DNA from 2 places in the Clostridium sp. ETTB3 genome. Region 1 is predicted to be linked to the other one. Evidence: riboswitches for the same ligand, from Rfam matches in the RefSeq annotation. Region 1 holds a riboswitch; the other holds the start of a gene.
What was found. Region 1 has a riboswitch for FMN ahead of ribD (bifunctional diaminohydroxyphosphoribosylaminopyrimidine deaminase/5-amino-6-(5-phosphoribosylamino)uracil reductase RibD). Riboswitches for the same ligand answer to the same signal wherever they lie in the genome.

Region 1 (15,791 bases):
GTTCAAGAGGAATAATAGACGAATTAAAAGAAGATAGATTAGTAAAAAATGCTGTAATTAAATATTTAAATCAAATGGGAGTAAGTGTTTTAGATGTTACACCACCAGACTCAACTTCAAGTTCATCTGCAGATTTAAGTTATGGTGTTAATAAAGCTAATAACTGGGGTGCTGATTTATTTGTATCAATACACTTTAACAATGCTTATAGCACTTATAATGGTGCATTAGGAACAGAGGTATGTGTTTACTCTGAATATGACATTGCAGGAAGAGTTGTTAATAAAATGGCATCTTTAGGTTTTAGAAATAGAGGACAAAAAGTAAGAACAGGATTATATGAATTAAAGCATACAAGTATGAAATCAATGATAGTTGAAGTTTGCTTTGTTGAAGCAACTGAAGATGTTGCTTTATATAAGAAAGTTGGCTATGATTATATTGGAAAAACGATAGCTGAAGCTTTAGTTAATAGAAGTTCTGGAGTTACACCAACACCAACGCCAACTCCAGAGCCAGTACCAACACCAACTCCACAACCAACAAGTAAAAATTACAATAGTTGGATAGCTAGATTACAAGAAGAATGTAATAAGCAAGGATTTTCTAATCAAAAAGTAGATGGTATTGCAGGACCAAATACATTAAATGGATCTCCTATGGTTAGAAGAGGAGCAAGAGGCAATATTACTAAGTTGATTCAAGAAAAATTAGGGATAAGTGCTGATGGTATTTTTGGAGCTAATACAGAAGTTGCAGTTAAAAATTATCAAAGAACAAATGGACTTTCAGTAGATGGAATAGTTGGTCGTAACACTTGGAGAAAATTATTGAATTTATAATTAGATAAGTTATGATTATTAATTTTTCTACAAAGATATATTTAGAAGAAAGATTCATAATCATAGCTTTTTAAACAATGCTATATTTAAAATAGCTAATAACTAAATGGAAGGATGGTAATAAATTATGATAAATTCACTAAAGGTAAAAAGAAAAGATGGGGAAATAATAGAAATAAAATTAAGAGAATTAAAATTATCAGATATAAATAAGATAATAAAATTACAAGAATTAATAATAAATGGCCTTGAAAATAAGGAGTTATATGCAGATTCAAAACGAGAAGAATTTGAAGAATACATAAATTGTAATGGAAAAATAATAGGATGCTTAACAAATGAAGATGAGCTTATTGCAATGGGGGTATATGCAAAAAAGGGATATGATGAATCAAATTATGCATATGATATAGGTTTAAATGGAGAAGAAGTTCTTAAAGTTGCACAAATAGAATCAACAATAGTAAAAAGTGAATATAGAGGAAATAAGCTTCAAAGATTAATTTGTGAAGAATTAGAAAAGATTGCAAGAAAAGATGATATTGAAATATTAAGTGCAACAGCTTCACCATATAATGAATTTAGTTTAAATACATTTATGAATTTAGGTTATGAAATTAAAAAAGATAAATTAAAATATGGTGGATTAAGAAGATATGTTTTAGTAAAGGAGTTATAGTAAAAGATATTTTTTATTTTATAGTAATATTAAATAACTAATTCGAATAGTATATGATATACAAAATAAAAAAACATATGTAAATCATAAGTGAAAAGGAAGGGTTAGTTATGGATAATTTAGTATTTAACGTAAGTGAAAGAACTGAAAAGGGAAAAAAAGCACGAATGAACGGACAAATTCCATGTATTATTTATGGGAAGGAATTAAAAGAATCTCTTCTAGGAGAAATTACAAAAAGAGAGTTAATTAGATTATTAAGTTGTCCAAAAAGTTCAGTTATATCATTAAGGTTAAATGGAGCTTATAAAAAATGTATAGTAAAAGAAATGCAACAGGATTCTTTTGGAAAGGTAATTCATATAGATTTTCAAAGTGTAAGCAAGGGTGAAGTTGTAAAACTTAAAATTCCAATAGTATTTACAGGACAAGATGTTATAGAAGCAAATGGATTGCTATTAGAATCATTTGTTACTGAAATAGAACTTCAAGGTGAACCAGGAACTTTCCCAGAAAATATATCTGTAGATGTGTCTAAGCTAAGTCAAGGAAATCAACTATTAGTCAAAGATTTAAATATACCAAGCAATATGGTTGTTGAAACTAATGAATATTTAGCTGTAGCTAGAGTTGGATATATATCTAATAATATAATAGAAGAAAATGTGTAAGATGAATAATAAATAAAATGTATAAAATATAATAGAATAGTGAAAATAATTTTTCTTTAATAGAATTTAGACAAACTATGAAATATGAAACAATAGAAGTAGAATATCTTGATAAGAATTTTAAAAAGCAAAAGGATATATTTACTGGCTTTATTGCACAAATTATTCAACATGAAATTGATCATTGTAATGGAATAATAATTTAATTAATTAAATAAAAAGGAACAGCTAAGATATAATTATAAACTATCCTTGATAAAAGGTATGTTTTATTATTAGCTGTTCCTTTTTAATATTTTTATTTAAGATACATGTTTATTAATTGACTTATTAAAAATTATAAATGCAATAATTGAAGTTATAGCTTCAGTAATACCAAAGGCACTCCATACACCATTAACACCAAAAATACGACTTAGTAAAAAGGCTAAAGGTATAATTAAAAATACATAGCGTAATAAGGAAATTATTAAAGATTCAATACCTTCTCCAAGTGATTCTAATGCTCCTGATGAAGAAATTGAAATTGAAGAAACTATAAATCCAAGGCTTATAATTTTAAGTGCAGTTACACCAGCTTGTATAGTTTCATAGCTACTTGTAAATAATCCTAGTAGCTGTCTTGGAATTGTAAAGCATAAAATCATCCCTAAAATCATAAGAGCTAAAATTAATACTAAAGAAGTTTTATATATTCTTTTTACTCTTTTATGCTCACCAGCTCCAAAGTTATAACTCATTATAGGTCTCATACCTTGAATTATTCCATTGGCAGGAAGATATATAAATGTTTGAAGTTTATAATATACACCTAAAACTACAACATACATAGGTGAAAGTGCAGATAAAATACCATTTAATGCAGATACAAGTAATGATGGAAGAGCCATATTAAGTGATGCAGGTATTCCTATATTATAAAGTTTCCAACAAATAGGGTTTTCACGATTTAGATATTTCAATGATAATTTAATATTAATTCCTTTTTGTAAATAAGCAAATATGTAAATTAATAATGTAACAGTTTGTCCAATTCCTGTTGCCCATGCAGCTCCTTCAATACCCATAGCTGGGATAGGCCCAAGACCAAATATCATGATTGGATCTAAAATAATATTAATAATACATCCAGCAGTTAAACTAATCATTGCTATAACCATTTTTCCAACTGATTGGAATATCTTTTCAAAAGTTACACTAATCATAATAATTACAGAAAAGCTTAATGCAATATTAGAATATCTTGTTCCAAGGTTTATTATTGTAAAATCTGAAGTAAATAATTTAAGGAATCCAGGCATTATAATTATACCAATTATAGTTAGTAAAATTCCATGAACAATACTAAGAGCCATGCCTTGAGTAGCTACAACATTAGCTCTTTGCTTTTTTCCAGCTCCTAAATAAAGAGCAATCATAGCATTTATTCCCACACCAAACCCAACAGCAAGTGATATGATAACATTTTGTATAGGATAAACAAGTGATATAGCAGTCATTGCATTTTCACCTATTTTTGCGACAAAAATACTATCAATTATGTTATAAAGTGAGTTTACCATCATTGATATCATAGCTGGAAGAGATAATGATAGTAGCAATGGTAAAATGGGTTTTTCCTTCATATAATTTTGATTCATATTTTTATACATCTCCTTTAATATTAATATTTAAAAAAACTTATAATTTTTAATAATTTTTCACAGAAAAAAAGACTATAAATTTGGCTGTTTTTATATCAGAAACAACAAAATTTATAGTCTTAGTAATGTCAAGACGGACATATTTTTTTATAATGTTATCATATATATATATTAATGTCAATTTATAATATGTAAAACATTTAAAAGCATATAAGATAAATTGAAAATATGATAAAATAATCTTAGTATAAATAATAATAGAAAGATGTGATTTGATTGAATAATAAAATGAAGGTAAATTTAAATGATGTAGTTGAATGTATAGAGTTTGAAGGTGAATTATTAACTCATTATTATAATAAAAAAACAGACATTATAAATTTTGAATATAAAATAATTATAGCTTTAAGTAGAGCAAGGAGTTATGTAAAGTGCTATGGCTAAAAATTTAGCTTAAATAATAGGTTTAAATTTATAATATTTATATAAAATTAGTATAGGAGTGTTTTAAATGAAGGTAATATTACTTAATGGAAGTCCAAAATCGAAAGGATGCACATATACAGCATTAAAAATAATTGAAAATGAGTTAATTAATGAGGGAATAGAAGTTAAATTTTATGAGGTTGGAAATAAGCCAATAATAGGATGTACTGGATGTACCGCTTGTAGAAAACTTGGTAAATGTGTGCATGATGATTTAGTTAATGAAGTAAGTAAAGAAATAGAACGTGCTGATGGTTTTATTGTAGGTTCTCCTGTTCATTATGCCGCAGCAAGTGGAGCAGCAACTTCATTTTTAGACAGGCTTTTTTATTCAACAGATAAAAATCAATTAAGACATAAATTTGGAGCAAGTATTGTTTCATGTCGTAGAGGTGGAGCAAGTGCTACATTTGATCAATTAAATAAATACTTTACAATAAATGAAATGCCTATAGTGTCATCTGTTTATTGGAATCAAATACATGGAAATACACCAGAAGAGGTTGTACAAGATTTAGAGGGCGTTAGAACAATGAAAGTATTAGCAAGAAACATGGCGTATTTAATTAAGTGTAAAGAAGCAGCTAAAAATGTACCACTTCCTGAATTAGTTCCAGTTGAAAGAACAAATTTTATTAGGTAAAATATAAATTAAATAATTATTGACAAAAAATAGTATTTATAATAATATTAAATTATAATTTAATAAATCTTCAGGGCAGGGTGAAATTCCCTACCGGCGGTAAAGCCCGCGAGCTATTTTAGCAGATTCGGTGAGACTCCGAGGCCGACAGTAAAGTCTGGATGAAAGAAGATAAATGTAAATATAGTAGTTAAAAATACTATATTAGTTTTGTGTATTTATGCTCTGAAATATTTTATATTTCAGAGCTTTTATATTTTCACAAAATTTATATGATTATTTTTATAAATTTTATTTTTATAGTTATATTTATTAAATATTTTTTATTGAATTGATTGTAAATAAAATACTAATATAAGAATAATTTCAAATTATTAAGCCCTGAGTAAAAATCTCAGGGCTTTTTTTGAATGATTTATTAAATTCAAATTAATTTCATTGTGAGGTGATAAATTTGGATAAAAAATTTATGCAGTTAGCCATTGAATTGGCAAGGAAAGGGGAAGGAAAAGTAAATCCAAATCCAATGGTTGGAGCTGTAATTGTAAGGGATGGAATTGTAATTGGAGAAGGCTATCATGAAAAATATGGGGAAGGACATGCTGAAGTAAATGCATTTAAAAGTTTAAAGGAAGATCCAAGTGAAGCTACTATGTATGTAACTTTAGAACCATGCTCTCATTACGGTAAAACACCACCATGTGTAGATAAAATAGTTGAAAATAATATAAAGCGAGTAGTTATTGGGATGATTGATCCTAATCCGTTAGTTGCAGGAAAGGGAGTAGATAAATTAAAAAAAGCTGGTATAGAAGTAAAGGTTGGTATATTAGAAGATGAATGTAAAAAGCTTAATGAAGTATTTATAAAATATATATTATCTAAAAAGCCTTTTGTAGTATTAAAAGCTGCTATGTCCCTTGATGGAAAAATAGCAACAAGAACTGGTGAATCTAAATGGATTAGTTCTAAAAAATCAAGATTACAAGTTCATAATTTAAGAAATAAGCTTTCTGGAATTATGGTAGGAGTAAATACTGTAATTAAAGATGATCCAGAATTAACTTGTAGAATACAAAATGGAAGTAATCCAATAAGAATTATTGTTGATAGTATATTAAGAATACCTATGAATTCTAAAGTATTACAAAATAACGACAATAAAACAATAATAGCAACCACAAAAAGAGCAAATATGAAAAATATGCAAGAGTTATTAAAAAAGAATATTAAGGTGTTGATTATAGAAGAAAAAAATGGACAAGTTAATTTAAATGCTCTTATTAAAAAGCTTGGAGAATTAAATATAGATAGTATTTTATTAGAAGGAGGAGGAACTCTTAATTATTCTGCTTTAGAAGAAAATATAGTTGATAAAGTAATGATTTATATATCCCCTAAAATTATAGGAGGAGAATTTTCCAAGACACCAGTAGGTGGCATAGGAATAGATAAATTAAATGATGCATTTAAATTGAAAGATATTACTGCCAATATTGTAGATGAAGATATCTTAGTTGAAGGATATATAGGTTAGGAGATGATTATATGTTTACAGGTATAATTGAAGAATTAGGTGTTATACAGGAAATAAAAAAAGGTGTTAAATCTTCAAAATTATTAATAAAATCAAATAAGGTTTTAGAAAATACAAAGATAGGAGATAGTATTTGTACTAATGGGGTATGTCTTACTGTAACAGATTTAAAGATAAATAGTTTTGAAGCTGATGTTATGGCTGAAACACTAAGGAGAAGTAATTTAGGAGATTTACAAGTAGGAAGTAAAGTTAATTTAGAAAGAGCATTAACTTTAAAAAGTAGATTAGGAGGTCATATTGTAAGTGGACATATAGATGGAACTGGTGAAATTCTTTCATTAATGAAAGAGGATAATTCTACTTGGGTCACTATAAGAACTACAAGTGATATTTTAAGATATATAGTTTTAAAAGGTTCAATAACAATTGATGGTATAAGTTTAACGGTTTCATATGTAGATAAATCTGTATTTAAAGTTTCAATAATACCTCATACTGCACAAAAAACCACCTTATTAACTAAGAATAATGGTGATACTGTTAATCTTGAATGTGATGTGATTTCAAAATATGTTGAAAAGGTTATGGAGTTATCAAAAAAGGAAGAAAACAAAAAGAACACATTGTTAACAGAAGATTTTCTAAGAGAAAATGGATTTTTCTAATATGAAAGGAGCAAGGTTTTATGTATAAATTTAATATGGTTGAAGATGCTATTAAAGATATAAAGGAAGGAAAAATTATAATTGTTGTTGATGATCCTGATAGAGAAAATGAAGGGGATTTATTAATGGCAGCAGAGAAAGTTACAGGTGAAGCTATAAACTTTATGACTAAGTATGGACGTGGGCTTATTTGTATGCCTGTTGAAGAAAATAGATTAAATAAATTAAAAATAGAACCAATGGTTGATAAAAATACAGATAATCATGAGACTGCTTTTACAGTATCTATTGATCATGTTGATACAACTACTGGAATATCAGCATTTGAAAGAGCGATTACAATTCAAAAGGTTATAGATTGTAACTCTAAGGCGGAAGACTTTAGAAGGCCAGGACATGTATTTCCTTTAGTAGCTAAAAAAGGGGGAGTATTAGAAAGAAATGGACATACAGAAGCTGCTGTAGATTTAGCTAAACTTGCCGGATTAAAAGGTGCAGGAATTATATGTGAGATTATGAAGGATGATGGTACTATGGCTAGGACAGCAGATTTAATAAAATTTTCAAATGATCATAATTTAAAAATAATTACAATCAAAGATTTAGTTAAGTATAGAAGAAAAATAGAGGAAAAAGAAAATTTAGTAAAAAGAGTAGTAGAAATTAAAATGCCAACTAGATATGGTGATTTTAAAATGTTTGGCTTTGTAAATGAGTTAAATGGTGAACATCATGTTGCTTTAGTTAAGGGAGAAATAAATGAAAATACTAAAGTATTAACTAGAGTACATTCTGAATGTTTAACGGGAGATGCTCTAGGCTCTAAAAGATGTGATTGTGGAGAACAGTATGATGCAGCTATGAAGAGAATTGCTGAAGAGGGCAGTGGAGTTTTACTCTATATGAGACAAGAGGGAAGAGGTATAGGACTTATTAATAAATTAAGGGCTTATGCGCTTCAAGATAAGGGCTATGATACTGTAGAAGCTAATGAAATGTTAGGTTTTCCAGCAGATATTAGACGTTACGATGTTGCAGCTGCAATATTAAAAGATTTAGGTGTTTCTAAAGTGAAATTAATGACTAATAATCCTAGAAAGATAGATGGATTAGAAATGTATGGAATAGAAATTGTAAATAGAGTTCCAATTCAAATGAATCACAATGAGAAAAATGAATTTTACTTACAAACTAAAAAAGAAAAGCTTGGACATATGCTTTAAAATTAGGAGGAATAAGAAATGAGAATATTAGAAGGAAACTTAGTAACACAAGGGCTTAAAGTTGGAATTGTAGTAGGAAGATTTAATGAATTTATAGTATCAAAGTTATTAGGTGGAGCCTTAGATGGTTTAAAGAGGCATGGAGTAGAAGAAAATAATATAGATATTGCATGGGTTCCAGGAGCATTTGAAATACCACTAATAGCAAAAAAAATGGCTAAAAATGATAAGTATGATGTAGTAATTTGCTTAGGAGCAGTTATAAAAGGAGCAACACCTCATTTTGCTTATGTTTGTACAGAAGTTTCAAAAGGAATTGCAAATGTATCACTTCAAACAGAAAAACCAGTAATCTTTGGTGTTTTAACTACTGATAGTATTGAACAAGCTATAGAAAGAGCTGGTACTAAGGCAGGCAATAAGGGATATGATGCAGCGGTTACAGCTATTGAAATGGCTAATCTTTTAAAGAGTTTTTAGTCCATGAAATACATTATTTTTGATTACGATGGTACTTTGCATAATAGTATAAAAATATATAAACCTGCTTTTATGACAGCTTATGATTATTTAGTTGATAATGGTTATGCAAAGAAAAGAGAGTTTTCAGAACAAGAAATAAGTAAATTTCTTGGCCTAAGTGCAAAGGATATGTGGAATACATTTATTCCCAATTTGCCAAAGTGTGAAAAAGAAAAGTGTAGTTCAATTATAGGAGAATCTATGATTAAATATATATCTGAAGGAAAAGCTCAGCTATATAATGGTGTTATAGAAACACTTAATAAATTAAATGAATATGGATATAAGTTAATATTTTTAAGTAACTGTAAATCTAGCTATATGTATAAACATATAGAAGCATTTAATTTAAATAAGTATTTTATAGATTTTTATTGCAGTGAAAATTTTAATTTTATACCTAAGTATGAAATTTTTGAGTGTATTAAGAAGAAGTACCAAGGTGATTTTATTGTTATTGGTGATAGGTTTGTTGATATAGAATTGGCAAAGAGGTATAATTTATTTTCTATTGGGTGTGGTTATGGCTATGGAAATTATAATGAACTTAAAGATGCTGATTATATTATAGATAATTTTAAGGATATTATATCTATTATAGAGATATAGCTTTTATTAGCTATATCTCTTTTTTCAATGATACTAATTTAATGTAAATTTAAGGTTTATATAATAGTAGATTAATTATAATATATTATCTTAATATTAAGATTAACAATACCAATTGATAAAGATTAAAGAAATTTAATTAAAAATACTGAATATTTAGGGGGATAATAATAAAAATGATAAAATATAAGAAGAAAATTATAATTGGGACAAGTCTTGTTATTATTGTAGGGATGGGAATAGCTTATACTAATAGTACTCCTGGAAAAAAATTTATAAAATATAAAATAAATAAAATTTATTATTCACAATTTGAAGATAAAGAATATAAAAATAACTTTAAAGAAACATTATATAAAAACTACAAAATACTTCATAATGAATAAGTTGAAATAGCTTTGCCTTTATTATTTTCATATTTAGATAAAATTGAAGTAAAATCAAATGAAATTTTAGGATATATTCCTAAAGAAGAACTTACAATTCAGTTAGATTTTGATAAAGAAATATTTCAAGAAGGATTGAGCATAGGAGATACACAAAGACATGGGGCTGGGTATTATAATAAAACATATATGAATGTTGAAGATGTTTTTAGAGAAATTATTAATAACTTACCAAAAATAAGAGAAAATGATGATTCATTTGTAATACAGTCAATGAGTTTTAAAGAAAAATTATTTAACTTATATTATAATTATTTACTTGATAACTTTTTTAAAGATAATAACTTAAATGAACAATATTTTCCTATATGGTTTATAAATGGACTTAATGAATATTATTGTTCTATTAAGGAAAAATTATTGGAGGATAAATAATATGAAAATTTTAATTGCTGAAGATGAAGACGATATAAGAAGGTTATTAGCTTTAAATATGAAGAAAGAAGGTTATGAGGTAATTGAATGTAAAGATGGAATAGAAACTTTAGAAGCTTTTAAAAATCAAGAAGTTCATTTAGCATTATTAGATATAATGATGCCTAATATAGATGGTATAACTGTAATGGAAGAAATAAGAAAAACTTCTGTGATTCCAATAATTTTTATAACAGCTATGTCAACTGATAGTGATAAGGTTTTAGCATGAGGATTAGGTGCTGATGATTACATAGTTAAACCAATTAATACCATTGAGTTAACAGCGAGAGTAGCATCTCAATTAAGACGTTGTTATCAATATGTAAATAATAAAGAAGAAAAACAAGAATATTTAACTATAATTAACATAAATTCAAGGAGAGCAACTAAAATAATAACTGATTTATTTGAATTTTCTTTATTAGATAGTATGGATTATAAATTAAATATGAAAAATGTAGATGTAAATGAAGTCTTAAGAGAAATTGTTGCTTATTATATTCCGGAGCTAGAGGCAAAAGATTTTAATTATGATTTTAATATATCTGAAGAAGAATATTTAGTTAATATTGATGAAGTTAAATTTACAAGAGCAATAAGTAATTTAATAGATAATGCTATAAAATATAATGAAAAAAATACAACTTTATCTGTTATATCACGAAAGTTTAATGATAGAATTGAAATAAGGATTTTTGATGATGGAAGAGGTATTAATGAAGAAATAAGAGATAAAATCTTTGAGGCTTTTGTAAGAGAAGATAAAGCTAGAAGCTCGTCAACAGAGGGGGCTGGGTTAGGACTTGCTATTACTAAAGCTATTATAGAAAAGCATAGTGGAAGTATAAAATTGCTTGATAACACAAAGGGAACAGAATATAAAATAATACTAAATATTTAAAAATGCTGTATTAAGTTGGATGTATTAATATTGTTAAAGAGTATGAAAAAAGATACCAGTAATATTTATTGGAGGAGTTTATGATAGATATGACAACTATACTATATTGTATAACTGGAGCATTAATAAGAGTTGTAAAAGGGGGATATTAATAATTCGCTTATATTTTGTGGTGAAAATGCGTATAAATTGAATAAAATTATTACAGTTAAAGAATTAATTAGAGAATTAAATAAATAGACAATAAAAGCTGATTTATTAATTTAAATCAGCTTTTATGTATTAATTTTATTCAGTTTACACAAAGTTTTTTACAGGGTCTATAATTTATAGAAGCATATATTTTATTCATTTACTTTTCTAATTGTAATATCTCCAGAATTTAATATTTTAGTTGACCCATCAGAGTTTTTTACAATTAAAGAACCATCATTAGCTATGTCAATTGCTTTTCCAATTAAAGATATTCCTTTAGAAGTATATATAATATCTTGATTTAAAACTATACTCCTTTTTTTATATTCTGAAATAAAATCATAATTTTCTATTTTAGAAATCATATTTAAAATATTATTTGCAATTTCTGCACAAAGCAAGTTTCGATTAATTGTACTATTATTATGCTCAAATAATGATGAAGCAATTTTTCTTAATTCTTCTGGAAAATCATTTTTAGGTTGTGTAAAATTTAATCCTATACCTAAAATTAAATAATCAATGGTTTTACTTTCAAAATTAGTAGAAGTTTCTGCTAGTATTCCTGCAATTTTTTTACCATTTAAATAAATATCATTAATCCATTTAATTTGGCAGTTAATACCCGTTAATTTTTCAATTGCATCACAAATTGCAACAGCCGATGATGTGGTAATTAACACTGAATCCATTGTTGTTAAGGATAGCTTAAGTATGATACTCATATAAATTCCAGTGTTAGCAGGTGAATAAAATGACCTTCCAAGCCTTCCTTTACCATTAGTTTGTTCTTCTGAAATTACAATAGTGCCATGTTTAGCTCCATTTAATGCTAATTTCTTTGCAATATCATTAGTAGAAGTTACTTTTTTATAGGTGTAAATATCAATATATTTGAACTCATCATTTAAGTATAATGTAATTCCCTCTTTTGAAATAAAATCACTATTTTTACTCAAAAAATATCTAGTGGTTGTAGTTGAAGTAAGGGTATAACTATCATTTCTAGAGGGATTTATAGCTTTACTTATTGAAATTGTTGATAAATTTAAAGGTTTAGTAATTTCAGTAGCTAAAAAAGTTCTTCTTTTGTTTTCTTCAATGGTTTTTACAGCTTTACTTTTTGACATAGTAATTTACCTCCTAAAAGAAATTATATTGATATTAAAATATTTTATCAATCAAAATAATAAAAAACTCTTTTTATTAATACAGTAATAATGCTAAGATATTTTATAAAGAAATTATTAGATTACAATTATAAAAAAAATATATATAATATTAAATGAAGTTTATTTATGAAGAAAGGAATGAGGCAAAATTGGGATTAAGAAAAGAAAAGGCAATTGAATTGCATAAAAATAGATATACTTGTTCTCAAGCTGTTGCATGTGCATTTTGTGACTTAGTAGATGTTGATGAATTAACAATGAAGGATATGGTTAGAAGATATAGTGGAGGTGCATATAAGGTTTGTGGTGCTGTAATGGGTGCTTATGTAATTGTTAATTATTTAAATGGAAATATAAATCCAGATAATCCTGCAGAGCCAATAAAAGAAGACTTGAGTTTATTAAAGGAAATAGAAAAGAAGTTTAAGGAAAAAAATTCATCTGTTATATGTAGAGAATTAAAAGGGTTAGAGGGAGGTAAAGTTTTACGCTCATGTAGGGGTTGTGTAGAAGATGCAGCAGAAATTCTTGAGGAATTAATAAGTAAATAAAATTAGTTTATATAACTGTATTTAAATACACTTTAGTTTAATTTATTTAGGCTAAGGTGTATTTATTTTATATTTAAAATATTAGTATCTTATAAGGAACTTTTTTTAAAATGTTTCATATAATGATGTTGCTTGATAATTACTAGGATATTAAAAAATTTGAAAATAGAGAACTTTTTTTGCAATATATAAGTCTATTTTATATAGAAATAATTTAGCAATATGTAATATAAGGGGTAATAATTTTGTGGAAAAAAATAAGTTTAACAGAAAAGGATTATAAATATTTAACAAAAGGGTTAACTTGTGGTGTAGGCCTTGGAATTATAATAGGTGTTATAGCAAAAGAAACTTTATTATTTTTTGCACTTGGGGGAATTATAGGAATTATAAGTGCATCAATATTTTCAATAATAAAAAAATAGGCTTAATTATCAATAATGGATAAGTGACAAATAGCAAGTTAATGTTGAAATACTTGAAAAACTCCTTAACTTTTTATTTGTCATTTAAAACATAAAATTACTTTAAATATAAACTAAAAATTAATAAATATAATAAAGGTTGTAAATAACTATAAAAAATTGTATAATATTCTAAAGCATTTATAAAATAAAGGCAGGAAATGCAAATGAATAGGGGTAATTTAATTGAAATTTTAGAAAAAAAAATATTAGTTCTTGATGGAGCCATGGGAACAAGTATACAAAAATATAATTTAACTGAAAAAGATTTTAGGGGAGAATTACTTAAAGATTTTCATAAAGATCAAAAGGGGAATAATGATATATTATCATTAACTAAGCCAGAAGTAATTAAAGAAATACATAAAAGCTTTTTAAAAGCAGGTGCAGATATAATTGAAACAAATTCATTTAATTCTACAAGTATTTCACAAGAAGATTATGGCACTGAAAATTTAGTTTATGATTTAAATTATAATGCTGCAAAAATAGCAAGAGAAGTAGCAGATGAATTTACTAAAAATAATCCTAATAGACCAAGGTTTGTTGCTGGTTCTATTGGGCCAACAAATAAAACAGCATCATTATCACCACATGTAGAAAATCCTGGGTATAGAAATGTAACTTTTGATAGCTTAGTAAATGCATATAAAGAACAAATAAGTGCACTTATATATGGTGGAGTAGACTGTTTATTAATAGAAACTGTATTTGATGCATTAAATTGTAGAGCTGCTATAGTTGCTGCAAATAAAGTTTATGAAGAAAAGCAAGTAGTTTTACCAATAATGATTTCAGGAACACTTACAGACAAGTCAGGTAGAACATTATCAGGACAATTATTAGATGCTTTTGCACAATCAGTAAGAAATGAAAATGTTATTTCTATTGGTTTAAATTGTTCTTTTGGTGGAGCTGATATGATTCCTTTTATAAAGCAATTAGCTCATACTGAAGATGTGTATATATCTTGTTATCCTAATGCTGGTTTACCAAATGTTTTAGGAGAATATGATGAACTTCCAAAGATGACAGCAGGATATATACGAGAACTTGCACTTGAAAAGGATGTTAATATTGTAGGTGGATGCTGTGGAACTACTCCAGATCATATAAAAGCAATTGCAGAAGCAGTTGAAGGATTAGAGCCAAGAAAGATTCCTAAAAAAAAAAAGAAAGCATTTATTGTGGACTAGAAATAATAAGAAGTAATAAAGAAAATAATTTTATAAATATAGGAGAAAGAACTAATGTTGCAGGTTCTGCAAAGTTTGCAAGACTTATACGAGAAAAAAACTATGAAGAGGCCTTGTCTATAGCAAAGGAGCAAGTTGAAAATGGTGCTCAGATCATAGATATAAATTTTGATGATGGTTTACTTGATAGTCAAAAGGAAATGGAGTATTTTTTAAGACTTATAGCAGCTGAACCAGATATATCATCAAGACCAATTATGATAGATTCCTCAAGATGGGAAGTAATTGAAACTGGTTTAAAAAGTATTCAAGGAAAACCAATAGTAAATTCTATTTCTTTAAAAAATGGGGAAGAAGAGTTTTTAAGTCATGCAAAAATAGTTAAAGATTTTGGTGCTGCTGTTATTGTAATGGCATTTGATGAAAATGGACAGGCTGATACGTATGAAAGAAAAATATCCATTTGCAAAAGGGCTTATAATTTATTAGTAAATAAATTAAATTTTCCACCAGAAGATATAATTTTTGATCCTAATATCTTAGCTATAGCAACTGGTATTGAGGAACATGATAATTATGCAGTTGATTATATTAATGCAACCAAATGGATTAAAGAAAATTTACCATATGCAAAAGTTTCAGGTGGGGTATCAAATTTATCTTTCTCATTTAGAGGAAATAACACAATAAGAGAAGCTATGCATTCTGTATTTTTATATCATGCAATTGAAGCTGGAATGGATATGGGAATAGTTAATCCTGGAATGATTCAAATTTATGATGATATTCCTAAAGATTTGTTAAAGTTAGTTGAAGATGTAGTTTTAAATAAGCATAAGAATTCAGCGGAAAAATTATTAGAAAAAGCTGATGATTATAAGCAAGGAAATACAAAGGTTCAAACTAATAAAAATTTATGGAGAGAA
Region 2 (15,791 bases), 950 kb from region 1:
TGAAAATCCATATATTTTAAGTGATGAAATTTCAGGAATTGGTTTTTTAACATCTGATAGAATAGCAAAAAGCTTAGGAATTGAACCTATATCAGATTTTAGAGTACAAAGTGGAATAAAATATGCATTAAATAGTTTTTCAGGGCTTGGAAATACATATATGCCAAAGGATAAACTTATAAATGAAGCTCAAAGGGTTTTAAGTGTAGATAAAGAGTTAATAGAAGTTAATATATATAATAGTGTCTTAGAAGGAAAAATAAAGATAGAAAAGATAAATGAAATTGAAGCTGTATACTCATTACCATATTATTTTTGTGAATTAGGAGTAACTAATAAGATAATTACCTTAAGCATTGAAAACTTTCAAACTATAAACTCTGATATTACTTTTGAAATATCAAGTTTTGAAAGAAAAAATAATATAGTATTTGCAGATTCTCAAAAAGAAGCAATATTAGGTGCCTTTGAAAATGGAATTGAAATAATTACTGGTGGTCCAGGTACTGGAAAGACAACAATAATTAAGTGTATAATAGAAATATATGAAAATAATGGAATGAAGGTTCTTTTGGCAGCACCAACAGGAAGAGCAGCTAAGAGGATGACAGAATCAACTGGTAGAGAAGCAAAAACTATACATAGATTATTAGAAATGGGAGTGAGTGATAATGAAAATTCATTCTTTGGAAGAGGTGAAGGAGAGCCACTAGAAGGTGATGTAATAATAGTAGATGAAGCATCAATGATTGATATAATGCTTATGAATAGTTTACTTAAGGCAATTAAACTTGGAACAAGACTAATAATAGTTGGAGATGCAGATCAATTGCCGTCAGTAGGTCCAGGAAATGTTTTAAGGGATTTAATAGATAGTGAATTTATTAAGGTAGTTAGATTAAAGGATATATTTAGACAGGGAAAAGAAAGCATGATTATAACAAATGCGCATAGAATAAATAATGGTGAACTACCTTATTTAAATAAAAAGGGCGGAGATTTCTTTTTTGATAATAGAGAAAGTAATGAAGAAATTTTAGAAACTATTTTAGATTTAGTAAATAGAAGATTGCCTCTTTTCAACTCTAAGTGGAATAAGATAAGGGATTTTCAGGTACTTTCACCTACTAGAAAAGGAATTTTAGGGGTAGATAATTTAAATAATGAACTTCAATCTATATTAAATCCTCCTAGTAAAGATAAAAAGGAAAGAAAGTTTAAGGATAGTGTTTTTAGAGAAGGCGATAAGGTAATGCAAACTAAAAATAATTATTCATTAAAATGGAATAGAATAAATGGATATGGTGATAATGAAGGTGTAGGTATTTTTAATGGAGATATGGGTTTTATTGAGTCAATTAGTGAAGAAAATAGAACAGTAACAGTTGTATTTGATGATGAAAGAAGAATAGTATATGACAACCTATATGTTGAAGAATTAGAATTAGCATATGCAATTACTATTCATAAAAGTCAAGGAAGTGAATTTAAAGTAATAATAACACCAGCATTTATGGGTTCAGCATTTTTGATGAATAGAAATATATTATATACAGGAATAACAAGAGCAAAAGAATTAGTTGTAGTAGTTGGAAATCAAAGGGCATTAAAGTATATGGTAGATAATACAAATAGTATGGAGAGATATTCATCATTAAAAGAAAGAATTTTAGATATTATATCTGATGATAAGATAAAGGAAGAATAAATAATGGAGTCTGATACTATGAATTATAAGGAATTGAGTAATGTTTTTAAGAAAATAAGTAAATGGGATTCAAAAAAGACAAAGGTTTTATCTATAAAAACAAGACCATTTAATACAATAGCAGTTTTTTCAAATATAATTAATAAGACAATATGTAAGAACAAAAATATACTTTATATATTTTGCAATAGAGAAAAAAAATATGCTTCTGAAAAGATAAAAGAATTAAATAATTTTGTAGATGGTATTATAGAGTCAGAAAAATTAAAAGATAATTTTAAATATATATTTATTGAAGAAATAAGTGAAGTAACTGAATTTTATGATTTAGTAATATTTGATGATATAAGTTTATTTTCAAAGGTAAGCAATGAATATATTAGAGAAGCTGTTGAAGAAATATATTGGAATTGTAATAAAATTATAATTTATGCAAGTGATCATATTTTTCCAATTGGAGAAAAATTAGAAATAAATTATATGATGAAAAAATATCCTATAATTGAACCTAGATTAATGAATACTAGAATAAAGTTAGAAGAAAATATACCTCTTTCATTATTTGAGTATTTTAAATGGTTTAAAGAAAATAAAAGAATAGTATTAATTGTAGTTCCATCAGAGGAAAAGTTAAATAAAGTGTATAATCATTATTGTAGTACATTGAAGTCATTAGAAATAAGAGTTGTGAGGTATAATAAAAATCAAGATTTTAAATTTGTTAGTGATATAATCCAAGGATATAGTAATACATTGTTCATAATAACTAATAGTTGTGGACAATATATTAGAAACATTCCAAATTTAAATGTGATAATGTTGTTTGCAGATGATATATATTATTCATATAAAAAAATACTTTATATTTGTGGGGCTGTAAATATGTCTCAAGATATTCAATGTGAAGCTATAATGGTATCAAGAGAAGTTTCAGAAGAAATGGATAAAGCTAAAGTTATAACGAGGATGTTTAATAAAAGTTTATGGGAAAAACAATACTTAAATTATTGAGAAAAGTAGGAGAGGAATTATTAGATATAATTTATCCAAGAGAAGAAAAATGTATAATATGCCAAACAGAGGGATTTGTAGGAATATGTGATTATTGTAGAAGTAAAATAAAAAACGTAAATTTGGCAAATAAAGAAGCTATTTCCTATGGGTTTTACGGTGGTATATTAAAAAGATTAATTTTAGAATTTAAGTATAGTAAAAATTTTATAGCAGGAGAAGTGTTATCTAAATTTATATTAGAAATAATAAATAAAAATGAAATTAAGGCTGATGTAATTTGCTATGTACCAATGACTAAAAGTGCAATTAAAAATAGGGGATTTAATCAATGTAAATTTATAGCGTACAAAATTGGGTATTTACTTGATATTCCTATTAGCAATTGTATATTAAAGATTAAGCATACTAAGGAGCAAAAAACATTAAGTAAAGATGAAAGAAGAATTAATGTTGAAGGAGCTTTTAAAATAAAAGATAATAGGGATATATTTAATAAAGTGGTTATATTAATAGATGATGTAATGACAACAGGTTCAACAATAAATGAATGTAAAAAAATATTGAAAAATAATGGCGCAAAAAGGATTATTGTATTGACAATTGCAAAAAGCGATATATAATAGTAATGTAAAGTTAGGTCTGTGGATGAAAGTCGATGCCAGTCGCAGGCGAAACGATCCACGTAAGTTAAACAAAGAGTTAATGAGCATGGTGCGGTATAGAAGTAAGTCCTGCCAGTAGAAATACTGAGAGTGTTAGTAGTGAGAGGTTAATTCCGGGTAGCAAAAGCTCCAGCAGGCGAGTGTGGGGTCAAAATCCAGGTCAGCTAACTTTATAAAAAAACATCAATTCGAAAGAATTGATGTTTTTTTTTTTGTAAAATATTAAGAAAAGGAAAGAAAAAAGGAGTTATGTAGAGATAATAAGTTTAAATTTTCTGTAAATTCAGAAAAAGATATTTGAGTAATGAGAAGAAAAATGGTAATATATACATATAGTAAATATTGAAATCTTAACAAATATAATTAGAACTTAAAGAGAGGGGTTGACCTTATGAGAGTAACAGTAATTGGAAAGAATATTAACGTAACACCTGCATTGAGAGAAATAGTAGAAAAAAAGATTTCAAAGATGGATAAATATTTTGAACCAAATGTAACTGCAAGAGCAACATTAACAGTTCAAAAAAATAGCCAAATTTTTGAGGTAACAATACCTTTTAATGGAGTAATTTTAAGATGTGAGGAATCTACTGATGATATGTATAAATCAATAGATTTAGTAGAAAATAAACTTGAAAGACAAATTAGAAAACAAAAAACAAAGTTACAAAGAAGAAGTAATGAATCATTAAGATTTGGTAATTTTGATGAAGTTGCATCAGAAGAAGATGACAACGAAGGAGAAATAGTAAAAGTTAAAAGATTTAATATAAAGCCAATGAGTGCTGAAGAAGCTATATTGCAAATGGAATTAGTAGAACATAACTTCTTTGTATTTAAAGATTGTGATACAGAAAATATCAATGTAATATATAAGAGAAAAGATGGAAATTATGGTTTATTAGAACCTGATTATATTTAATTAATAATGGGAGCTTTTTAATAAGGCTCCTTTTATTTTTATCTAAAGTACTAAATTGGTTTTATGAATATACATTTCTGTTGAATTATAAATAGTATAAATGATATAATTTATTAAGTGAAAAATAAAAAAGATAATTTTATATAGGTAAATTAAATATATAAAATTTTAAAATTAAGTATTTAATTTAAATTTGTCTAAATTTACATAAAAAATTAATCTTGAAAGGAAATATGTTATGGGGTTTTTAGAAAAGATATTTGGAACATATAGTGAAAGAGAAGTTAAAAAACTTCAATTAATTGCAGATAAAATAGAAGCATTAGATGATAGTATGCAAAGCTTAAGTGATGAACAATTACAAGCAAAAACTATAGAATTTAAAGATAGAATATCAAAAGGTGAATCTTTAGATAGTTTGTTACCAGAAGCATTTGCAGTTTGTAGAGAAGCTTCAAGTAGAGTACTTGGAAAGAAGCATTTTAGAGTACAATTACTTGGAGGTATGGTTTTACATCAAGGAAGAATTGCAGAAATGAAAACTGGGGAAGGTAAAACTTTAGTTGCTACTTTACCAGCATATTTAAATGCTTTAACAGGTAAGGGTGTTCATGTTATAACAGTAAATGACTATTTAGCAAAAACACAAATGGAAGAAATGGGTGTTTTATATAGTTTTTTAGGATTAACTACTGGATGTATAATTCATGGAATTACACCACAACAAAGAAGAGAAGCTTATGGTTGTGATATTACTTATGGAACAAATAATGAATTTGGATTTGATTATTTAAGAGATAATATGGTTATTCATATGGCAGATAGAGTTCAAAGAGAACTTAATTTATGTATAGTGGATGAGGTAGATTCTATTTTAATAGATGAAGCTAGAACACCTCTTATTATTTCAGGAATGGGTGATAAGTCTACTAAGTTCTATAATGTTGCTGATAATTTTGTTAAGACATTAATAAATGAAAAAGATTTCAATGTAGATGAAAAGGCAAGTGCAGTATTATTAACTGATGATGGAATTGTAAAAGCTGAAAAATATTTTGGAATTGAAAATTATGCAGATTCTCAAAATTTAGAATTACAACATTATGTTACACAAGCATTAAAAGCTAATTATACTATGAAGGATGATAAAGACTACATGGTTAAGGACAATGAAATAGTTATAATAGATGAATTTACAGGAAGACTTATGGAAGGTAGAAGATATTCAGATGGTCTTCACCAAGCAATTGAAGCAAAAGAAGGAGTTAAGATTCAAAGGGAATCAAAAACTTTAGCTACAATTACATTCCAAAATTACTTTAGAATGTATGCTAAATTATCAGGAATGACTGGTACTGCATTAACTGAAGAAAATGAATTTAGAGAAATTTATAACTTAGATGTTATAGTTATTCCAACTAATAGACCTGTTCAAAGAATAGATAAATCAGATATGGTTTATAAAAATGAATCAGGAAAATATAAAGCTATAATTGAAGAAATTGTTAAAGCACATGAAAAAAATCAACCAGTTCTTGTTGGTACAGCAAGTGTTGATAAGTCAGAATATATTTCATCTTTATTAAAGAAAAGAGGAATAAAACATCAAGTTCTTAATGCTAAATATCATGCTCAAGAAGCAGAAATAATATCTCATGCTGGTGAATTAGGAATGGTTACTATAGCTACTAATATGGCAGGTAGAGGTACAGATATTAAGCTTGGAGAAGGTGTTAGAGAAGTTGGTGGATTAAAAGTTCTTGGTACTGAAAGACATGAATCAAGAAGAATAGATAATCAGCTTAGAGGTAGATCAGGACGTCAAGGAGATCCTGGTGAATCAATATTCTTTATATCATTAGAAGATGATTTAATGAGAATATTTGGTTCAGAAAGAATTCAAGGAGTTATTGATAAGTTAGGTTTAGAAGAAACTGAAGCTATAGAAAGTAAGATGGTTACTAAGGCTATAGAAAATGCACAAAAGAAGGTTGAAGGAAATAACTTTGATATAAGAAAGAATCTTTTAGGATATGATGATGTTATGAATCTTCAAAGAGAAGTTATTTATAGACAAAGAACTGAAGTTTTAGAAGGTAAGAACTTAAAAGAGCAAATAGAAGGAATGATTGAAGAAGTTATATCTGATGCAGTTAATTCACATTTAAGTGGAGAAGTTCAAGATATAGAAGCAGAAGTGAGAACATTACTTCAATATTTAGAAGAAATATGCTTACCTCATGGAATTGTAACAGTAGAAGAATTAGCTGATTTATCTAATGAGCAAATAAAAAATAAATTAACAGAAACTATTATGGAAATATATAAGGGTAAAGAATTTGAATTTGGTGAAGAGCAATTAAGAGAAATTGAAAGAGTAGTTCTTTTAAGAGTTGTTGACCAAAAATGGATGGATCATATAGATAATATGGATCATTTAAAACAAGGAATGGGATTAAGAGCATATAAGCAACAAGACCCAATTCAAGCATACCAAATGGAAGGTAGTGCAATGTTTGAGGAAATGATTGAGGGAATTAAGACTGAAACAGTTAAATTCTTATTCCATGTAAGAGTTGAAAGACCTATTGAAAGAGAGCAAGTTGCTAAAGAAACATCAGCAAGCCATGGGCAAGATGATAATAGTTTGAAGAAAGAACCTATAAAAAACGACCATAAGTTTGGAAGAAATGATTTATGTCCTTGCGGAAGTGGTAAAAAATATAAGAACTGTTGTGGAAGAGAAGCATAGTTAGTGACAAGTGGAAAGAGAGATAAGTAGCTAAGGAAGAAGCGCCTTGTGGAGTTGCTAAAAATATATTTATACCTAAACTTGTAGCTTGTCATTTAAAACTTGAAACTAACAGAAATTCCTAGGGGAATTTTAATAATAGCTACAAACTAGTTAAGCGTGGTGATTTTTTGTTAATAAAATTAGAGCAGGAGCTTGCAAAGGTTCCATCATTAAAGGAAATATTAAAGGAAATGGGGGCTTCACTTTGACAAGGAAAGCCTAGAAAAGAGATTTCAAGAACTTGAACTTCAAATGCAGGAAAAAGGATTTTGGGATGATATAAAAAGGGCAGAAGAAGTTACTAAGGAAAGTAAAAGTATTAAAGATAAGATAGATAGATATGAAAGTTTAGTAAGAAGATTAGATGATGTTGAAGTTTTAGCTGAATTAGCAGAAGATGATGAAGAAACTATTAATGAGGTTATTATTGAAATAAAAGATATTGAAAAGAAAATTGATGAATATAAAATAGAGCTTCTTTTATCTGGAGAATATGATAAAAATTATGCTATATTAAATTTACATGCAGGTGTTGGTGGAAGTGATGCAAATGATTGGACACTTATGCTTCTTAGAATGTATACAAGATGGTGCGAAAAAAAAGGATATAAGGTTGAAACATTAGATTTACTTGAAGGTGATGAAGCTGGAATAAAAAGTGCTACATTAAGAGTTAAAGGTGAATTTGCATATGGATATCTTAAAGCTGAAAAAGGTATACATAGATTAGTAAGAATATCTCCATTTAATGCAAATGGCAAAAGGCAAACATCATTTGCTTCTGTAGAGGTATTACCAGAGTTAACTAAAGATCAAGATATAGAAATTAGACCTGAATATTTAAAAATAGATACTTATAGGGCAAGTGGAGCTGGTGGTCAGCATGTTAATAAAACTGAATCAGCAATTAGAATAACTCATATTCCAACTGGAATTGTAGTTCAATGCCAAAATGAAAGAAGTCAGTTTGCTAATAAAGATACAGCAATGTCAATGCTTAAATCTAAGCTTATAGAACTTAAGGAAAGAGCTCATAAAGAAAAAATAGAAGATTTAACTGGAGAGCTTAAGGATATGGGATGGGGAAGTCAGATTAGATCATATGTATTCCATCCTTATAATATGGTTAAGGATCATAGAACTAATGAAGAAACATCAAATGTTAATGCAGTAATGAATGGTGATATAGATCAATTTATAACAACTTATTTAAAAAGCATATCTAAATAAAAAAATACTAGCTGTTTTAATTTAATTAAGATAGCTAGTATTTTTTGTATATTATTTTAAATTTGACTTATTCTTAATTTCAATATATATACCCCAAATTATAAGGGTTAGTAAAGCTATTGATATAAATAAAATTGATTTTGAGCTATATATAAAATTAGTTAATTTGCTATAGCAATAACCTTTAATTTCTGTTTCAACAACACTATAAACAGTATTGATAGCATTAGTGTCTATATAATCTAAGGTATCATTAGGAGTATGAATTCTAGTTTTATCACTATGACAAAAGCTTAATGCATCTATATTTAAGTTATTGAAACTAGCATGATCACTAGAATCTTCATATAAAACTTCATAAGGAATTGATTTTTCATTACAAATTGATTTTATTGAGTTTAACAATTCAGAATCTGTATTTTTAAATTTACTACCTTGCATTAAACTTATAGGATAATCAGCACTTCCAATCATATCAAAATTTATAACTTTAGAATCTTGTATAGTAAATAAGTTTTCTTCAGCAAATGCTTTTGAACCTAATAATCCAAATTCCTCAGCATTTAATGCTACAAAAATAATATCCCTTTTAGGTTTTCCGTAAGTTGAAAGGCTTCTGCTTAATTCTAATAAAAATGAAGTTCCAGATGCATTATCTAATGCACCAGAATAATTAACTCCTAAGCCATCTTTTCCAAGATGATCATAATGTGCTGTGACTATAAATGGAGGAAGTGATGAATTAAATCCCTTAATTACACCTATAACATTAGAAATTGTCTTTTCTTCTTCTTCAAATGGAATATGAATTGAAATTTCTTTACCTTCATTTAAACTATTAAGCACTTTATTAAAGGTATTTTGAGAAATCATAATTACTGCATCTTTTGAAAAATCACTAAAAAAAGAACTTCTAAATGAAAAATCATTATTTTTTGGTACATATAATAAAAATGATCCATCATTACATGTTATATCAAGATAAGATAAATAGGAGTTTATTTTATCTGATTTTGAAAATGAAAAAGTATTATTTTTAAAATTTATCATATCTTCTTTAAAGTCAACTCCATATTGAAGTTCCTCTTCTACTTCACCATTATTTTCTATTTTTAAATATGGAGAAGAGTTTGTAATAACTGGGCAAACTGTATTAAATGTTTGAGTATACTTACCATCATTATTTAATGATTTTAATCCACAATTTATAAATCTATTTTTTATTATTTCAGCTGCAATTTCATTTTCAGTACTTCCAGCGAGCCTTCCTCCTAATGTATTGGAGGATAAAACATATATATTATTACGAACATTAGATGAATTGAATTCTGAATATGTATTATTAAGATGAAGTGTTAATAATAATAATAAGGAAATTAATGATAAAAGTGAAAAGTATAAAGTTTTTTTCTTCATAAAAAAAGACCTCACAAATAGTATTATACTTAATAATATTATGTGAGGAAAAATATTATGCGTTATTTTTAATAAGTTCAAAAATACATTGAAATAATGATGTTAAAAGACAAATATATAAAAACATGTTGAGTTGTTTTGTTAGTACAAAGGAAATTCCACCTAATATAATCGTTATTAATATAACACTGCTAATAAATTTTAAAAAATTAGATTTACCTATTAATATTTGAGTTGTTGCAGTTAATAAAATTATTATTAATGTTAAAAATATAAATATATTTCTTAAATTTAGTGAAAAATCAATTATATATAGTTGGTTTAATACTAAGAGAATAATAAATACAATGAGACATATATTTAAAAATCCGTTTAAAAATTTATTCAAGCAAATTCCACCTTTCAATTAATTGGTAATATTTTACAAATAAATTATACTATTCTATTAACATAATATCAATAGTGTAAAAATATGTTATACTAAATTAGAAAAGTAATTTTATAGATGATTAATTTTATTGGAGGAATTTATGGTAAATATAGAAGAAAGATTAACCAAAGAATTAGACATAACTTTAAAGCAAGTACAAAATGTAATTAAATTATTAGATGAAGGAAATACAGTTCCTTTTATCTCTAGATATAGAAAAGAACAAACAGGTGGACTAAGTGATGATGTTCTCAGAAAGTTTTTTGAAAGATTAACTTATTTAAGAAATTTAAAAGATAGAAAAGAAGATGTTTTAAGATTAATAGATGAACAAGGTAAATTAAATGATGATATAGTTAAAGCTTTAGAAAAGGCTGATACCTTAACAGAAGTTGACGATATTTATAGACCTTATAAACAAAAGAAGAGGACAAGAGCAACAATAGCTTTAGAAAAGGGGTTAAAGCCATTAGCTAATTTAATTTTAGAAGGAACTTTTAAAGGTGATATAAGAGAAGAAGCTAGTAAGTATATAGATGAAGAAAAAAAGGTACTTACTGTGGATGAAGCTATAAGCGGAGCTTTAGATATAGTTGCTGAATGTATTTCTGATGATGCAGGATTTAGAAAGTGGATAAGAGAACTTGTAATGAGAGAGGGAAAAATTGAATCTAAGGGTTCAAGTGAAGAACCAACTCCATTTGAAATGTATTATGATTATAGCGAAGATGTAAGTAAAATTCCTGCACATAGAATATTAGCAATAAATAGAGGAGAGAAAGAAAAGGTATTATCTGTTAAGGTAATTGCTAACGAAGAGAAAATAATAACATATCTTCAAAGTAAATTGTTAAAGGGAAATAAAGCTACAGATGAATATTTAAAGTTAGCAATAAAAGATTCACTTAAGAGATTAATATATCCTTCAATAGAAAGAGAAATAAGAAGTGAATTAACAGATAAAGGTGAAGAAGGAGCAATATTAATATTTAAGGAAAATTTAAAGGCTCTTTTAATGCAAGCACCAATAAAGGGAAAAGTGGTTATGGGATATGATCCAGGGTTTAGAACAGGATGTAAGGTTGCAGTTTTAGATTCTACAGGTAAGTTCTTAGAAAAATCTACAGTATATCCTACTTTACCTAAGAATGATGTAGAAGGTACTAAGAAAATATTGAAAGAACTTATATATAAATATGATGTTGATGTTATTTCTTTAGGGAATGGTACTGCATCTAGAGAGTCAGAAGAAGTTATTTCTGAAATGATAAATGAAATTAAAAAGGAAAGCGGAAAAGAGTTAGCATATGTAATTGTATCGGAAGCAGGTGCCTCTGTATATTCAGCTTCAGAACTTGCAGCTAAGGAATATCCAGATTTAGATGTTACTATAAGAGGTGCTATTTCAATAGGAAGAAGATTACAAGATCCTATGGCTGAACTTGTAAAAATAGATCCTAAAGCAATAGGTGTTGGTCAATATCAACATGATGTTACTCCAAAAAAATTAGATGAATCATTAGCTGGTGTAGTTGAGGACTCTGTTAATAAGGTTGGAGTGGATTTAAATACTGCAACACCATCACTTTTAACATATATTGCAGGTGTTAATGCATCAATTGCTAACAATATAGTTTCTTATAGAGATGAAGTTGGAGGATTTAAGAGTAGAAAAGAATTATTAAAGGTTAAGAGACTTGGACAAAAAGCATATGAACAATGTGCAGGCTTTTTAAGAGTTATGGAAAGTAAAGAGCCTTTAGATAATACTTCAGTTCATCCAGAATCATATGAAGCAGCAGGAAAGCTTATAGATATTTTAGGATACAATAAGGAAGATTTAAAAAATAGAAATTTAAATGATATTGAAGAAAGAGTTAATTCAAAGGGATTAAAGAATCTTGTTAAAGAACTTGAAATTGGTGAGTTAACTTTAAAGGATATAATTAAAGAATTACAAAAACCAGGAAGAGATCCAAGAGAAGATATGCCTAAGCCAATTTTAAAAACTGGTGTTATAGATTTAAAGGATTTAAAGCCTGGAATGGAACTTATGGGAACTGTAAGAAATGTATCAGACTTTGGTGCTTTTGTTGATATTGGTGTTCATCAAGATGGATTAGTTCATAAGAGCCAAATGGCCAATAAGTTTGTTAAGCATCCATTAGATATAGTTAAGGTTGGAGATGTAATTAAAGTTAGAATTATGGAAGTTGATGAAAAGAGAAAGAGAATTTCATTAACTATGAAAGAGGTTAAGTAAAGAAAAAAAAGTTGTTGAAAAAAATGGAATTATATTATATAATAAAAATAAATAAAAAATATCTTCAGGGCAGGGTGAAAGTCCCTACCGGCGGTATAGCCCGCGAGCAATTTTGCAGATTCGGTGTAACTCCGAAGCCGACAGTAAAGTCTGGATGAAAGAAGGTAAGAGTTAAATTATATAAATATAGCATTGATAATAATTTAATTATCTAATTGATAATTAAATTTATTGCATATATAAATTATATTTATTAATAGCTTTGTTTTTAATGCCCTGATGTTTATAACATCAGGGCTTTTTATATCTATTAAACATTATAAATATTACAAACTATTATCAAATATATTGATTAATTTAGCTAATGCCCACGAGGATGACTTTTGGGAGGAGAATCTATATATGAATTCATCAAAAAATTTAAACAAAATGATTAAGGTATCTTTATTAGTGGCTATTTCGGTAGTACTTATGTATTTTGATTTTCCAATAATACCGGCATTTCCATGGTTACAAATTGATTTAAGTGAAGTACCAGCATTAATGGGGGGATTTGCTTATGGTCCTATAACTGGAGGAGCCATAGTAATATTAAAGGTAGTTTTAAGATTTTTATTAAAGGGAACTGGAACTGCATTTGTTGGAGAAATTGCTAATATTATAGTTGGACTTGCTTTAATAATGCCAGCAACATATATATATCATAGAAATAAAAGCAAAAAGACTGCAATTATTGGAATGATTAGTGGTGCATTAGTAATGCAAGTAGCAGGTATATTAGCTAATGTGTATATATTATTACCTTTGTTTGGAATGGATATGAAAGGTGCAGCATTAGCAAATTATATATTCTTTGGGATAATTCCATTTAATGCAATAAAAGCAGCTATTGTATCAGTATTAACTTATTTATTATATAAAAAGGTATCTAAGTCAATATTTAAAGTTGATAGTAAATTTGAAAATAGAAACAAAAAGATTGCATAAAAAGAGGGAATTGCACAATCTATTTAGTGCAATTCCCTCTTTTCCACATTATAATGGCATCTTCACCATTATCTGAATAATATCCTTTTCTTATACCTTCTTCTTTAAAGTTAAATTTCTTATAAAGGTTTTGAGCAGGAGTGTTTGAAGCTCTAACTTCTAAAGTGATATCTTCACAATTAAAAGTTTTACACACATCAAATAATTTTATTAACAAATTTGATGCAATGCCTTGTTTTCTATATTTTGGACTTACAGCAATATTTGTAATATCACCTTCTCCAGCAATTATCCATACTCCTACAAATCCAATAACTTCACTTGTTAATAAATCTTCTGCAATTACATACTTTGCTAATGGATTATTTAGTTCATTATTAATTGAATCTAAACTCCAAGGAATAGCAAAGCATTCGTTACTTAATTGATATATACCATTTACATGGGTTTCATTCATAAGACTATAATTTATTTTCATTTTTCATAGCCAGCCTTTGTTCAAGCTCCCTTTGTGCTTGTGGTTTTTTAATATAAAGTGGAGCAGAATTCATATCATCAACCTCTCCAGATTTAAGTTTTTCCATACCAAGCTCTCCTAAAGAAGAGGCCCTAATGATACTTAAATGGTTTGGAGCAAATTCACAATTATTTATATTTTTAGATAAGAATTCTTTGTGTTTAAACATACCATCACCAGTGAAAATAACTTTTTCACCTTTTTCATTTAATATTTCAGCAAGTTCACTTAAATCTAAAGATGTGCAATCAAGTAATTTTACTAGTTTACTATCAATATTTTTATAAAGACCAGTATAAACATTATCTCTTAATGCATCCATAATTGGACATATTATACCATCAAATGTAATTAAAGAGTTTGCTAATGCATCTAAACTTGAAATTGAAACATAAGGCTTATTTGCTCCCATACTTAATCCTTTAATAGTTGCCATTCCAATTCTAAGTCCAGTAAATGAGCCGGGTCCCTTAGAAACTACAAAACCATCAACTTCACTTATATCAATTTGGCACTCGTTTAATAGCATTTTTATTTTTTCCATTAAGATAACAGAATGTTCTCTTTTAAAGTTTAAAGTATATTCACCAAGTATAAATTCATCTTTAAGTAAAGCAACTGTAGTTACTAAAGATGAAGAATCAACGCTTAAAACTATCATATTTTTAACTCCTTTATATAATCATATCTTTCTCCATATGGAGTTATAGTGATTTTTCTATAGTCTTCGCCTTTTTCTAGGTCTTTTTCTATATAAATATGTAAAAAATCCTTTGGTAATATTTCTTCAATATAATTAGCCCATTCAATTATTGAAACTGCATCAGAGAAAATATAATCATCGAATCCTATTGCATATATTTCATCAGGATCTGAAACTCTATAAACATCAAAATGATTTAATTTTAAACGACCAGAATCATATTCATTCACAATTGTAAAAGTTGGGCTTGTTATGTAATCAGTTATGCCTAAACCTTTAGCAATTCCCTTAGTTATATGTGTTTTACCAGTACCTAAATCCCCTGTTAAGCAAATTATGTCACCAGCATTTAAAATCTTGCCAAGTTCCATACCAAGGTTTGTAGTTTGCTCAACACTATTAACAGAAATAATCATGTTAAAATCATCCCCTTTCGGTTAATTAGTATTTTGTAGTTAGAAGTTAGAAGTTAGTAGTTAGTAGTTAAGGAAAAAATTCAGCTTGGGCTGAATTTTGAAAAATATATTTTTAGAAATTCCTTAAGTAATTTCATCAGAAACTTGTCACTTGATAACTACAAACTAAAAACATTTGTTATTTTATATTTTATCCAAAAAGTACGAAAAAGAAAAGAATAATAGAAAAATAGTAGAAAAAATATTGATTTTATGTATAACATAATATATAATATATTTTGTACTTAGGGGTATCGTATATCGGTAGTACAGTAGTCTCCAAAACTATTAGGCTAGGTTCGATTCCTAGTACCCCTGCCAAAGAAGCTAGTAAGAATTTCTTACTAGCTTTTTTTATAATTTTTTTAAAAATAAGAACGAATGTTTGAATAAATTAAATGATGAAGTTAATAATTAAAAAGAAAATAGATTGTAGCAGTAAGGAGAATTTATGGATAAGGTCTTAGAGATTTTAAAACAATATTATGGATATAGCTCATTTAGAGAAGGGCAAGAGGAAATAATAAGAGAAATACTAAATGGAAATGATGTTTTAACTATTATGCCTACAGGTGGAGGTAAATCGATTTGTTATCAAGTACCTGCAATATTATTAGATGGTATAACAATAGTTATATCACCATTAATATCTCTTATGAAAGATCAAGTAGATAATATAAATAATCTAGG

Region 2: another riboswitch for FMN. It lies ahead of ACUN06_RS02465 (ECF transporter S component); the one in region 1 lies ahead of ribD (bifunctional diaminohydroxyphosphoribosylaminopyrimidine deaminase/5-amino-6-(5-phosphoribosylamino)uracil reductase RibD).

The regions. Positions count from the first base shown of each region.
Region 1 covers NZ_CP199832.1:1,433,306-1,449,096, reverse strand. The annotation lists gene ACUN06_RS07100 (N-acetylmuramoyl-L-alanine amidase) at 1-842, shown strand, start outside; gene ACUN06_RS07095 (GNAT family N-acetyltransferase) at 970-1,521, shown strand; gene ACUN06_RS07090 (50S ribosomal protein L25) at 1,632-2,192, shown strand; partial or broken gene ACUN06_RS07085 (peptide deformylase) at 2,234-2,398, shown strand; gene ACUN06_RS07080 (MATE family efflux transporter) at 2,495-3,832, opposite strand; gene ACUN06_RS07075 (hypothetical protein) at 4,112-4,279, shown strand; gene ACUN06_RS07070 (flavodoxin family protein) at 4,347-4,964, shown strand; FMN riboswitch at 5,027-5,141, shown strand; gene ribD (bifunctional diaminohydroxyphosphoribosylaminopyrimidine deaminase/5-amino-6-(5-phosphoribosylamino)uracil reductase RibD) at 5,419-6,501, shown strand; gene ACUN06_RS07060 (riboflavin synthase) at 6,513-7,169, shown strand; gene ACUN06_RS07055 (bifunctional 3,4-dihydroxy-2-butanone-4-phosphate synthase/GTP cyclohydrolase II) at 7,190-8,392, shown strand; gene ribH (6,7-dimethyl-8-ribityllumazine synthase) at 8,411-8,872, shown strand; gene ACUN06_RS07045 (HAD family hydrolase) at 8,876-9,523, shown strand; gene ACUN06_RS07040 (hypothetical protein) at 9,700-9,909, shown strand; gene ACUN06_RS07035 (hypothetical protein) at 9,922-10,344, shown strand; gene ACUN06_RS07030 (response regulator) at 10,346-10,615, shown strand; gene ACUN06_RS07025 (sensor histidine kinase) at 10,835-11,287, shown strand; partial or broken gene ACUN06_RS07020 (nitronate monooxygenase) at 11,392-11,527, shown strand; gene ACUN06_RS07015 (biotin--[acetyl-CoA-carboxylase] ligase) at 11,632-12,612, opposite strand; gene ACUN06_RS07010 (C-GCAxxG-C-C family protein) at 12,804-13,205, shown strand; gene ACUN06_RS07005 (hypothetical protein) at 13,451-13,630, shown strand; partial or broken gene metH (methionine synthase) at 13,837-15,791, shown strand, end outside.
Region 2 covers NZ_CP199832.1:486,257-502,047, forward strand. The annotation lists gene recD2 (SF1B family DNA helicase RecD2) at 1-1,708, shown strand, start outside; gene ACUN06_RS02430 (hypothetical protein) at 1,727-2,719, shown strand; gene ACUN06_RS02435 (ComF family protein) at 2,692-3,342, shown strand; gene hpf (ribosome hibernation-promoting factor, HPF/YfiA family) at 3,776-4,306, shown strand; gene secA (preprotein translocase subunit SecA) at 4,545-7,058, shown strand; one part of gene prfB (peptide chain release factor 2) at 7,229-7,306, shown strand; one part of gene prfB (peptide chain release factor 2) at 7,308-8,330, shown strand; gene ACUN06_RS02455 (M28 family metallopeptidase) at 8,382-9,746, opposite strand; gene ACUN06_RS02460 (Tex family protein) at 10,277-12,439, shown strand; FMN riboswitch at 12,496-12,609, shown strand; gene ACUN06_RS02465 (ECF transporter S component) at 12,842-13,426, shown strand; gene rimI (ribosomal protein S18-alanine N-acetyltransferase) at 13,446-13,904, opposite strand; gene tsaB (tRNA (adenosine(37)-N6)-threonylcarbamoyltransferase complex dimerization subunit type 1 TsaB) at 13,888-14,604, opposite strand; gene tsaE (tRNA (adenosine(37)-N6)-threonylcarbamoyltransferase complex ATPase subunit type 1 TsaE) at 14,601-15,062, opposite strand; tRNA gene ACUN06_RS02485 (tRNA-Trp) at 15,349-15,422, shown strand; gene recQ (DNA helicase RecQ) at 15,553-15,791, shown strand, end outside.